Regions from separate parts of the Micromonospora sp. NPDC049529 genome, predicted to be linked through region 3. Evidence: riboswitches for the same ligand, from Rfam matches in the RefSeq annotation. Region 3 holds a riboswitch; each other region holds the start of a gene.
What was found. A riboswitch is a leader RNA that binds a small molecule or an ion and turns the genes downstream of it on or off. The one in region 3 is predicted to bind cobalamin.

Region 1 (4,217 bases), on a different contig from region 3:
AACGGGCCACCAGCTCGTTGCCGCTCGGGGTCAGCGCCACATCGCCGTCGAGCACCGCCTCGGCCGGGTCGAGCACCGGCACCGGCACCGGTTCGCCCCGGTCCAGCAGCCAACCACGGCTGTTGCCGGCGCTGGTCGTACGCATGGCCGAGCAGTTCGAACCGCCGTTGCCACAGCCGACCGGGACCAACCCCAACTCGGGTCCGGCGTCCTCCGGCCGCCACCGGTTGACCAGCCGACCGGTCTGGACGTCGTGGAACTCCGCCACCTGGGGAGCCGCGCAGGCGTCGACGGTGACGAGTTGACCGGCGGTGGTGGTGAGCGCACCGGCCCGGCAGGAACCGTCGATGTCGACCCGCCACAACTCGTGCCCGTCGGCCAGGTCGAGACCGCGCAGCCCGGATCCGCCGATCACCACCAGTACGGCCCGTCCGCTGCTCCCGGTCGCCGGAATCAGCCCGGCCGGGGTGTAGTTCGTGCCGGCTCCGGTGCGCCGCCCGTCGTACCCGTGTCCGGGGGGTGGGCCGTCGGCCCGCCACCTGATCCGGCCGGTACGGGCGTCCAGCGCGACCAGGTCGCCATCCGACCAGCGGCTGACCACGGTCGTCCCGACCGCCACGACGCCGATCAGCTCGGCCGGCCAGCGCCGGTACGACCAGTACGGGGTACGCCGGGTCCGGGCGTCGACCGGCTCGTCGGCGCGCACCTGGCGGGTGGTGGCGTAGATCCGCAGCCGACCGTCGACGATCAGCGGAGCGGAGGCGAGCGTGCCGACCACCCCGATCGCCGGGCGCACCGGAGCGGGATAACCGGTACGGGCGGTGGTGAGCACCTCGGTCGGAGCGAGCACCCGGTACGCGATCACCGCGACCGACGCCACGACCAGCACGGCCGCGATCACGATCACGGCCGGCCGGCGCCGACCCCACCTCCGGCCCCGCGATCGCATCCAGCACCTCCGCCGGGCACCCTACCGAGCCATGCCGGACCGATGCCTGTCAGGTCAGTCGGCAACGCCCCGTCCCGTGTCTCGGCGCCCCGTCCCGTGTCTCGGCCGACGGCGGTAGCCGCTGGGCGGCGCCTCCGGGGACGGGGCTGTGGCGGCCGGTCCCGATCAGGCCGCGGCGGCCGGGTCGCCCCGGTGGTCGCCGTCGGGCGAGGTAACCACGGCGGCCAGGTCGGCCAGGTCACGACGGAGCGCTCCCTCGACGGTACGAGCGGCCAGCCCGCCGAACACCAGCGCGAGCAGGCGCGCGTACGGCGCCGTCACGGCGCCCTCCTGGACCACGCTGACCGCGGTCCAGCCACGCCGACGGCGCCGCCCCTCGACCGGTGTGAAGGAGTACACGGTCCGGTAGTCGACGCCGACGCCGGACGAGCTGACCGTGAGCCGGTGCGGCGGACTCGCCTCGTCCACCCGGAACTCCTCGATCAGCTCGGTGCCGTCCGGCAGGCGGTGACTCTCCCGCCAGACCGTGCCGACCCGCATCGGGCCGGTGGTCAGCACCTCGATCCCGTTGATCGTCGAGAGCCAGTCGGACCGGCCGGGCAGGTCGGTGAAGACCTGCCACAGTTCCTCGGCGGACGCCTGCACGAGCCGGGTCACCGCTACCGTCGCCATCGCACCTCCCCAACCTCCACCGTACGGCGGGTGACCGACCATCCACGCGAACATTCGCGGAAGGCGACGAGAACGTGACGCGAGTGACGCCGGGAACCTGTCCTCGCCGTCCGCCGAGCCGGTGGCGCTAGGGTTCGTCCTGGCACAAACGTTGCGAGGTGCCCCGCGCGAGCGGGGAGAATCGGGAAGCCGGTGTGAATCCGGCACGGGCCCGCCGCGGTGACCGGGGAGCTGCCACCCACGCGTACGAGACGCGGCCACTGGCCCGAACAGGGCTGGGAAGGCGGGTGACCAGCGCAGATCCGGGAGTCCGAAGACCGGCCTCGCTGTCACCTGCCCCGTTCTCGGGGCACGAGCGCAGCGGGAGCCTGCCTTGGACACGGATCTTTACGAGGTCATCCACCGTCGCCGGGACGTACGCGGCCAGTTCACTGGAGCACCGATCGCCGACGAGGTGTTGGAGCGGGTACTGACGGCGGCGCACGCCGCGCCGAGCGTCGGGCTCTCCCAGCCGTGGGACTTCGTCCTGGTCCGGGATCCGGACCTGCGGCGGGAGTTCCACCGGCACGTGGAGCGGGAGCGGGACAGCTTCGCGGCCACCCTGGAGGGTGAGGCCGCGCGGCGGTTCGCCGGGATCAAAATCGACGGCGTACGCGAGTCGACCCTGTCGATCGTCGTCACGTACGACCCGGAGCGGGGTGGCCCGTCGGTGCTCGGCCGGCACGCGATCGCCGACGCCGGGCTCTACTCGGTCTGCCTGGCGATCCAGAACCTCTGGCTGGCGGCGAGTGCCGAACAGCTCGGGGTCGGCTGGGTCTCCTTCTACCGGGAGACGTTCCTGCGTGACCTGCTCGGCATCCCGGCCACCATCCGCCCGGTCGCCTGGCTCTGCCTGGGCCCGGTGACCCACTTCGAGCAGACGCCCGACCTGGAACGACACGGCTGGCGCCAACGCCGCCCCCTGTCGGCGGCGCTGCACCACGACCGCTGGCACCCGTCGGCCTGAACCTCTCCGTCGGGAACCGGTCGGCAGGGGCGAGCCGCCCTGCGGGCCGAGGTCGCCGCCCTGGAACAGCTCACCGCATCCGTACCGCCACCGACCCCGGCACGACCAGCTCAGACTCAGACTCGACCGATCCGGGGCGACCGTGAGCTGCCTGACCGCGCCGGGACTCTCACAGCGCGATTGGCAAAGTTTGCCTAAAAACCCCGGTTTGCCTGCGACAGCTAAACGTGGGTTTTTAGGCAAACTTTTACTGTCCGCAGACGCCCCACCTCGGCGCCGAAGCGCACGGACAGACCATGATCGACGCCCGCTGAGCTGTTCTGTTGACCGCCCCCACAACAGGTGAGCGCGCGTGGATCATGTGTTCACCCAGCCGTCAGCGACGGAAGGCACCTGACTTCGCCCCACCGACGAACGCCATCCAACCCGCCGACTCCACCACCAGCACCGGCCCAGCCACATCCTTCGAATCACGCACCCCGACAACCCCCACCAGGTTGTCCGCCACCTCAACGCACTGACCTTGATCATTCGAGCGACTGCTCTTGCGCCAGCGGGCTCCTGAAAGACTGCTCACGACTCATACTCCTTCGCCGCGCGCACGAACTCATCGCGCGATGCGGCCTCGTTCAGTGCTGACGCGGTGATGTCCTCGAAGGCAAGGGCGTACCGCGCGGTCTCGGCTGGCTTGTCCAGGTAGAGAGCACCGGTCAGGCCCTCCACGTAGATTGTCGTGGGTTCCTGGCGCTTCGGAAAGTCCATGATGGTAAATCCACCGACCATGGTGCCTCCGTGGATGCCGGCGCTGAACGGCAGCAGGCGGATGGATACGTTGGGCAGCTCGCTTGCCTCGGCCAGGCGCCGCAGCTGCCGGGCCATGATCTGCCCATCCCCGACGGGCCGACGAATGACCGCCTCGTCGAGCATCACGTCGAATACCGGCGCTTGCGGGTCGAGCCTGGTCAGCAGGCGGGCCCTGCTCATCCGCACCGCGACGCGCCGCTCAATCTCATCGGGTGACAACCCCAGCACGCTTCTCTTGAACACCGCTGTGGCGTACTCCCTGGTTTGCAGGACGCCGGAGACGAGATCGGTGTGGTACTCGCGGAGCTTGCTCGCGGCCTCTTCGAGACCGATGAACAGCTCGAACCAGGGCGGGATGTCCGCGTAGTCGTGCCACCAGCCCTTGGACTTGGTGTGCGGGGCGATGGCGGTGAGGGCGGTGGTGGTCTGCTCGTCGGCGCCGTACAGGTCGCACATGGCCTTGACGTCGACCGTACGGGCGGGCAGCTCGCCGCTCTCGAAGCGCCACAGCTTCGTCACCGACCACTCCAGCGCACGGGCGGCGTCCACCTGCGGCATACGCGCCTCGTGTTCGCGGAGCCGGCGCAGCTCCCGGCCGAGCTGTCGACGCGGGACGGTCGACCCGACAACGGACTCCGGCATGATGCTCCCCCCGGCCTGTGCATCGTCCACTCGTCCGGTCGTGCTGTCGGCAAAGACGATGCGCACTCGCCCGATGTCGGGCCTCGGCTATTCGTACCTATCTCTACCACATCCCCTGGTGACCATTGCGTCACCGAAACGGAT
Region 2 (4,217 bases), on a different contig from region 3:
TGGTCCGGGTCAGGGCCTGGATCGCCGCGTGGGGCGCGCTCGTCGTCGCGCTCACGGTGGCCTGCCTGGCGTACGCGATGCCCGCCGGTCAGGCGGTGCTGGTCGCCGGCCAGGGGGCGGCCTTCGCCATCTTCCCGCTGGCCTGGACGTTCGTCACGGCCATCTGGATCTACCAGATGACGGTGGCGGTCGGCTCCTTCGACGTGCTGCGGCGCTCCTTCGCCCGGGTGAGCGACGACCGGCGGGTCCAGGCGCTGATCATCGCGTTCTGCTTCGGCTCCCTGCTGGAGGGCCTGGCCGGTCAGGGAACCCCGGTCGCCATCACCACCGTGATGCTGCTCGCGCTCGGCTTCCGGCCGATGATCGCGGCGATCGTCGCGTTGGTCGCCAACACCGTACCGGCCGCGTTCGGGCCGCTGGGGCTGCCGATCACCACCCTCGCCCGGGTCACCGACCTGCCGGCCACGGAGTTGGGGGCGATGGCGGGCCGCCAGGTGCCGGTGATCGCGGTGTTCGTACCGCTGCTCCTGATCTGGCTGGTCGACGGACGCCGCGGGCTGCGCGAGACCTGGCACCTCGCGGTGACCTGCGGGCTCACCTTCGGCCTGGCGCAGTTCCTGACCTCGAACTACCTGTCGATGGCCCTGGCCGACATCGTCGCCGCCCTGGTCAGCGCGGTGGCCGTGGCGGTCGCGGTACGCCGCTGGCCGCCGCGACGCGAACCCGCCGAACACCCCGACCGCACCGAGCGGGAACCGGACGGTGGCTCGCGGCCGTCGCCGGACACCCCGGTCGGTTCGCGGACGTCGCCGGACACCCCGGTCGGTGCCGGCGGATTACGGCCGGGGGCCGACGCCCGCCCGTCGGCGTCGACGGCCGTGCTCGCCGCACGCCCCGGCGTGGACGGGGCCGATTCGCCGGCCGACGTCTGGCGCGCCTACTCGCCGTACGTCACGATCGTCGTGATCTTCGCGCTCTCCCAGGTACCCGCGGTCTCCGGGCTGCTGAACCTGGTGACCGTGACCTTCCACTGGCCGGGTCTGCACCTGGAGACCGGCTCCGGGGCGCCGTCGACGATTCCGCTCTTCCGCCTCAACTGGTTGTCCTCGACCGGAACCCTGCTGGTGCTGGCCGGTCTGATCACCATGGCGCTGCTGCGCGTCGCGCCGCGTACGGCGGTGCGGGCCTACCGGGACACCCTGGTCGACCTGCGCTGGGCGATCCTCACTGTCTGCGGGCTGCTGGCGCTGGCCTTCGTCATGAACGCCAGCGGGCAGACGACCACGCTGGGAACCTGGCTGGCCGCGGCGGGCGGGTTCTTCGCCCTCCTCTCCCCCGTACTCGGCTGGCTCGGTGTCGCGCTCACCGGATCCGACACGTCCTCCAACTCGCTGTTCGGCGCTCTCCAGGTGAGCGCGGCGCAGCAGACCGGCCTCGACCCGGTGCTGGTGGCCGCCGCCAACGCCTCCGGTGGCGTGGTCGGCAAGATGATCTCCCTACAGAACCTCACCATCGCCGCGAGCGCGGTCGGGCTGCACGGCCGGGAGGGCGACCTGTTCCGCCGGACCTTCGGCTGGAGCCTCCTGCTGATCGCCGCGATGGCGCTGCTGGTCGGTCTCCAGGCGACCCCGGTCCTGTCCTGGATGGTGCCCTGACGGCGGTGGCGGTGGGCCAACCGCCGGGAGTGCTCCGCCGCCACGTGTCCTCGGCGACACACCAACACGACATCTGGTGTTCAGCAACCACGCTCCCCCCATATATAGTCCGTGACGCAACTGGTTCGGCCGGGCATCCAACCCGGCCGAGGCAAGAGGGAACCCGGTGCGAATCCGGGACTGCCCCGCAGCGGTGAGTGGGAACGACAGCCGTCACACAGCACTGGGAGACGCCCGGCCGACGCCGGGCACGCCCCCGGGAAGCGACGGCCGGTAGGGGGTCACGGGTTCCGTGGCCGCGCCCACGAGTCCGAAGACCTGCCAGTCGTGCCGCGCCCGGCCAACGGTGCGCGGCGGTCCGAGGCCGCGCGGGACGGCTGACGGCTGCGACGCACCCTCGGGTGCGTCTCCGCCTGCCTGCGCGCACTTCCGGACCTCGTCGGCGACGAGTACGAGGAGCGACAGGTGACGGTCACACAGGTGGTGGCGGATGGTACGACGACGGACGGCGGTTCACCGAGCGCGGGGCAGCGGCGTACCCCGATGCGGGTGCGCGAGCGCGACGGCGCACTGGAGCCGGTCGACGTGAACAAGATCGTCCGGGCGGTGCAGCGCTGGGCGGACGACCTGGACGACATCGACCCGACGCGGGTGGCGACCCGGACGATCAGCGGTCTCTACGACGGGGCGACCACCGCCGAACTGGACCGGTTGTCGATCCAGACCGCCGCCGAGATGATCGGCGAGGAGCCCCAGTACTCCCGGCTCGCCGCCCGGCTGCTCGCCGGCTACGTCGACAAGGAGGTACGCGAACGGGGCATCGCCTCGTTCAGCCAGGCGATCCGGCTCGGCCACGAACTCGGGCTGATCGGTGACGAGACGGCGCGGTTCGTCGCGGTCAACGCCCGCAAGCTCGACGACGCCATCGACCCCACCGCCGACCTGCGGTTCGAGTACTTCGGGCTGCGTACGGTGCACGACCGTTACCTGCTGCGCCACCCGACCGACCGGCTGGTGCTGGAGACACCGCAGTACTGGCTGCTCCGGGTCGCCTGCGGCCTGTCGCAGACCCCCGGCGAGGCGATCGGGTTCTACCGGCTGATGTCAACGCTTGCCTACCTGCCGAGTTCCCCGACGCTGTTCAACTCCGGCACCGCGCACACCCAGATGTCGTCCTGTTTCCTGGTCGACTCGCCCCGCGACGAACTCGACTCGATCTACGACCGGTACGCCCAGGTGGCGAAGCTGTCGAAGTTCGCCGGTGGGATCGGCATCGCCTGGTCGCGGGTCCGGTCCCGGGGCGCGCTGATCCGGGGCACGAACGGCCTGTCGAACGGGATCGTGCCGTGGCTGCGGACCCTGGACGCGAGCGTGGCGGCGGTCAACCAGGGCGGCCGGCGCAAGGGGGCGGCGTGCGTCTACCTGGAACCGTGGCACCCGGACATCGAGGAGTTCCTCGAACTGCGGGACAACACCGGTGAGGACGCCCGGCGTACGCACAACCTGAACCTGGCGAACTGGATCCCGGACGAGTTCATGCGGCGGGTCGAGGCCGACGAGGTCTGGTCGCTGTTCGACCCGGCCGAGGTGCCCGAACTGCCCGACCTGTGGGGGGACGAGTTCGACGCCGCGTACCGGTCCGCCGAGGCCGCCGGCCGGTTCGTCCGCCAGGTCAGGGCACGCGACCTGTACGGGCGGATGATGCGCACCCTGGCCCAGACCGGCAACGGGTGGATGACGTTCAAGGACCCGTCGAACCGGCTGTGCAACCAGACCGCTGAACCGGGCAACGTGGTGCACCTGTCGAACCTCTGCACCGAGATCGTCGAGGTCTCCGGCGACGGCGAGACGGCGGTCTGCAACCTCGGTTCGGTCAACCTGGCCGCGCACCTGGCCGGTGACGACGTCGACTGGGACCGGTTGCGCGAGACGGTTCGCACCGCCGTGGTCTTCCTCGACCGGGTGATCGACATCAACTACTACCCGAGCGCCGAGGCGGCGGCGAGCAACCCACGCTGGCGCCCGGTCGGGCTCGGGCTGATGGGGCTACAGGACGTCTTCTTCGCGCTCCGGCTGCCGTTCGACTCGCCCCGGGCGCGGGAGTTGTCGACCAGGATCTCCGAGGAGATCTACCTGACCGCCCTGGAAACCTCCGCCGGGCTCGCGCAACGGTTCGGCCCGCACCCGGCGTACGAGCAGACGCGGGCCGCCCGGGGGCAACTCCAACCCGACCTGTGGGGCGTGACCCCGACCCAGACCGAGCGCTGGGCCGCCGTACGGGACCGGGTCGCGGCGTACGGGCTGCGCAACTCGCTGCTGGTCGCGATCGCCCCGACGGCCACCATCGCCTCCATCGCCGGCTGCTACGAGTGCATCGAGCCGCAGGTGTCGAACCTGTTCAAGCGGGAGACCCTCTCCGGCGAGTTCCTCCAGATCAACACCGCTCTGGTCCGGGAGCTCAAGGCCCTGGGCCGGTGGACCGAGCAGGTCCGGACCGAGATCCGCCGCGCCGAGGGCTCGGTCCAGGGCATCGCGGCGCTGCCGGCCGACGTACGGGAGCTG
Region 3 (4,217 bases):
CGCGGCGACATCGTCGGGCAGGCCCGACAGGTCCGCCTCGGCGCGGATCGTGGCGAACGACCGGCGGTAGATCTCCGCGCCGTCGCGGACGTAGTCGATCACGTACCCCTCCGTGCCGCCGCGATCGCGGCAGCGGTCTCGTCCAGCGTCGCCGACCGCGAGCGCGGTCGACCGTCCAGGCTGACCCGGTACCCGTCAGCGGTGGCCAGCACCTCGACATGCCGGTCCGCCGGTTTGCCGCAGCGCCGCTCGCAGCCGACCCAGTGCACCGGCAGTCCGGTCGGGCCTGACCGCGCCGGCAGTCCGGTCGGGCCCGACGGCGCGGCGGCGTGCACCACGGTCGCGTCGGTCCGTACGTTCGCGAGCGCCTTCGCGCAACCGGGCGCCCCGGCGCAGCCGGTCACCCCGACCCAACCGGCCTCGGCATCCGCCACCAGAGTCTCGGCGGCCAGTGCCGCCAGCCGGCGCCCAGCCTCGCCGGTGTCCAGATCGGGGACGACAACGGTGCGCCACGGAGTGATGTTGATCTCGTTGCCGCCCGCCCCGGCGGCTGCGGTCAACGCGGCGAGCTGGGCCCCGGTGAGTCGACCGAGCGGCACCACCAGCGCCAGCGCGACCCGCCCGTCGAGTTGCTCCACCGTCCCGACCGGTGCCCGGGTCGGTGTCGAGGCGGGGACGAGGTCACCCGGCACCGACACGAACCGTGAATCGACGGCGGCAAGCAGCCGGGCGGTGACACTGCGTATCCCGTTGTCGAGTTCTGCCAGCCGCCAGGCGGTGCTCTGCTGGGCGGTGGACTCGGACAGGAAGGCGCGGGCGGCGAGCAGGGCGGTCGAGGCGGCGGCTGCCGGCGGTACGCGTACGCCCGTGTCGGTGCCGGCCAGCAGCACCGCCACCGCCCCTCCCGGCACGGCGTGCAGCCCGACGTCCGCGCCGAAGCCGGTCACGTCGCCCCGCCCGTCGTCGACGGTGAACAGGAACCGGCCCGGCAGCCCAGCCAGCGCCGGATCGGCGCAGAGTCCGTCGTCCAACTCGTCGACCAGCCCCCGGACATCGAGCAGACCCCCACCCACCCGACCACTGAGCACGGAGGCGATCACGTTGCGTACGCGTTCGTGGCTCTCCGAGGGCAGCAGCCCGGCCGCGTACAACCGGGCGGCCAGGTCCCGTTCGGTGCCCGTCCGCAGGCCCCGGAGCTGCACGTTGCCGCGCGAGGTCAACTCCAGCGCGCCGTCACCCCATTCGAGCGCGGCACCGGCCAGTGCGACGAGCTGGTCGGTGTGCAGCCGCCCACCGGGCACCCGCACCCGGGCCAGGTTCCCGTCGGCGGCGACATGTACGCGCAGCGTCCCCGGACAGGCGTCCGGAGCCGACCGCCCTCGTGGTGACCACACCCGGCGGATACTACGGCCTGCGCAGGCCCGCCCCGGCGGAGCGGCACCTCTATCGGGGGCCGCTTGACGAACCGGGGTCCGAGTCGTGAGAGTGAGAACCGCTGAACGCGGCGACAGGTGGAGGAAGCCGGTGTGATCCCGGCGCGGTCCCGCCACTGTTACCGGGGAGCGGACCCCGACACGGTCACGGCCCACACGGGCGGGAAGACCGGGGCGAGCGACGATCCGGGAGCCAGGAGACTCCGGGTCACCGCGCGGCATCGAGCGGACCCGTCCGGGCCCGCCCCGAGCCGCAACCGACGAACCCGGGGCGCGGACCCCGAGGGAGGAACCACCATGTCACGCCACGCCCTGCGCGGTGCCCGATGATCCTGCTCCTCTCCACCTCGGACACCGACCTGCTCAGTGGCAGGGCAAGTGGCGCCGACTTCCGGCTGGCGAACCCGGCCCGTACCTCGGTCGAGGACCTGCCCGCCCTGCTCGACGGCGTCGACCTGGTGGTCGTCCGCATCCTCGGCGGCTACCGCGCCTGGGAGGAGGGATTGGACTCGCTGCTGGCCGGGGCGCTGCCGGTCGTACTCCTCGGTGGTGAACAGGCACCGGACGCGGAGCTGATGCGCCGCTCGACCGTGCCCGCCGGGGTGGCCGCGGAAGCCCATGCCTACCTCGCGCACGGCGGCCCGGCGAACCTCACCGAGCTGCACCGCTTCCTCTCCGACACGGTCCTGCTCACCGGCTACGGCTTCGCCCCGCCGGTGCCGACCCCGGAGTGGGGACGGCTGGAGCGTGAGCCCCGCGACACCGCCGGCCCGGTGATCGGCGTCCTCTACTACCGGGCCCACCACGTGGCCGGCAACACCGCCTTCGTCGAGACGCTCTGCGCCGCGATCGAGGACGCCGGTGGCCGCCCGCTGCCGATCTACTGCGCCTCGCTGCGCAGCCCCGCACCCGCCCTGCTGGACACCCTCGGCGAGGCCGACGCGCTGGTCGTGACCGTGCTCGCCGCCGGTGGCACCCGCCCGGCCGACGCCGGTGCCGGCGGTGACGACGAAGCCTGGGACGTCGGCGCGCTCGCCGCCCTCGACGTGCCGATCCTCCAGGGGCTCTGCCTCACCAGCAGCCGCGCCGTCTGGGCGGACAACGACGACGGTCTCTCCCCGCTGGACACCGCCACCCAGGTCGCCATCCCCGAGTTCGACGGCCGGATCATCACCGTGCCGTTCTCGTTCAAGGAGATCGACTCCGACGGGCTGACCGTCTACGTCGCCGACCCCGAGCGGTCCGCGCGGGTGGCCGGCATCGCGGTCCGGCACGGCTCGCTGCGGCACACCCCGCCGGCCGAACGCCGGATCGTGCTGATGCTGTCGGCGTACCCGACCAAGCACGCCCGGATCGGCAACGCGGTCGGCCTCGACACGCCGGCCAGCGTCGTCCGGCTGCTCACCGCCATGCGCGAACAGGGGTACGACATCGGCCCCGCCGACGGCCCCGACGCCTTCCCCGGAGTGGCCGCCGGTGACGGCGACGCCCTGGTGCACGCGCTGATCGCCGCCGGTGGACAGGACCTCAACTGGCTCACCGAGGAACAACTCGAAGCCAACCCGATCCGGATCCCGGCCAGCCGTTACCGGGCCTGGTACGACACCCTCCCGGTCGAGCTGCGCGAGGGGATGGAACGGCACTGGGGACCGCCGCCCGGTGAACTGTTCGTCGACACCTCCCGCGACCCCGAGGGTGAGATCGTGCTGGCCGCCCTGCGGTCCGGCAACACCGTCGTCATGGTGCAGCCACCACGCGGCTTCGGTGAGAACCCGGTCGCCATCTACCACGACCCGGACCTGCCGCCGAGCCACCACTACCTGGCCGCGTACCGGTGGTTGGCCGACGAGTTCGGGGCACACGCGATGGTGCACGTCGGCAAGCACGGCAACCTGGAGTGGCTGCCCGGCAAGACGCTCGGCATGTCCGCCGCCTGCGGGTCCGACGCCGCCCTCGGCGACCTGCCGCTGATCTACCCGTTCCTGGTCAACGACCCCGGCGAGGGCACCCAGGCCAAGCGGCGGGCGCACGCCACCCTGGTCGACCACCTGATCCCGCCGATGGCCCGCGCCGACAGCTACGGCGACATCGCCCGGCTGGAACAGCTCCTCGACGAACACTCGAACATCGCCGCGCTCGACCCGGCGAAGCTGCCGGCGATCCGGGCCCAGATCTGGACCCTGATCCAGGCCGCCAAGCTCGACCACGACCTCGGCCTGTCCGACCGGCCGCACGACGCCGAGTTCGACGAGTTCATCCTGCACGTCGACGGGTGGCTCTGTGAGGTCAAGGACGTGCAGATCCGCGACGGGCTGCACGTGCTCGGGGTGGCGCCGAGCGGGCAGAACCGGGTCGACCTGGTCCTCGCCATGCTCCGCGCCCGGCAGATGTGGGCCGGTCAGGTCGCCGCGCTACCCGGCCTGCGCGAAGCGCTCGGCCTCACCGAGGACGGTTCCGCCGGCCGGGTCGAGGTGGACCGGATCGAGGAGACCGCCCGCGCCCTGGTGCTGGCGATGGAGGAACGGGACTGGGCGACCGGCGTCGCGGTCGACGTGTGCGAGCGGGTGCTCGGAGACACGGTGGCCGACCACGTGCCGGTGGTGCGGGTGCTGGAGTTCGCGGCCGCCGAGATCGTGCCCCGGCTGGACCGGACCACCGACGAGATGACCGCCGTCCTGCACGCCCTCGACGGCGGTTACGTGGCCGCCGGCCCGAGCGGGTCGCCGCTGCGCGGCCTGATCAACGTGCTGCCGACCGGCCGGAACTTCTACTCCGTCGACCCGA

Region 1: another riboswitch for cobalamin. It lies ahead of bluB (5,6-dimethylbenzimidazole synthase); the one in region 3 lies ahead of cobN (cobaltochelatase subunit CobN).
Region 2: another riboswitch for cobalamin. It lies ahead of ACZ6QQ_RS36065 (ribonucleoside-diphosphate reductase subunit alpha); the one in region 3 lies ahead of cobN (cobaltochelatase subunit CobN).

The regions. Positions count from the first base shown of each region.
Region 1 is NZ_JBVJHT010000001.1:554,313-558,529, reverse strand. It holds gene ACZ6QQ_RS02625 (outer membrane protein assembly factor BamB family protein) at 1-907, opposite strand, end outside; gene ACZ6QQ_RS02620 (SRPBCC family protein) at 1,115-1,621, opposite strand; cobalamin riboswitch at 1,761-1,961, shown strand; gene bluB (5,6-dimethylbenzimidazole synthase) at 1,995-2,627, shown strand; gene ACZ6QQ_RS02610 (DUF397 domain-containing protein) at 3,004-3,204, opposite strand; gene ACZ6QQ_RS02605 (helix-turn-helix domain-containing protein) at 3,201-4,139, opposite strand.
Region 2 is NZ_JBVJHT010000035.1:9,212-13,428, forward strand. It holds gene ACZ6QQ_RS36060 (L-lactate permease) at 1-1,655, shown strand, start outside; cobalamin riboswitch at 1,760-1,995, shown strand; gene ACZ6QQ_RS36065 (ribonucleoside-diphosphate reductase subunit alpha) at 2,199-4,217, shown strand, end outside.
Region 3 is NZ_JBVJHT010000020.1:25,074-29,290, forward strand. It holds gene ACZ6QQ_RS29405 (precorrin-8X methylmutase) at 1-99, opposite strand, end outside; gene cobG (precorrin-3B synthase) at 99-1,394, opposite strand; cobalamin riboswitch at 1,516-1,636, shown strand; gene cobN (cobaltochelatase subunit CobN) at 1,760-4,217, shown strand, end outside.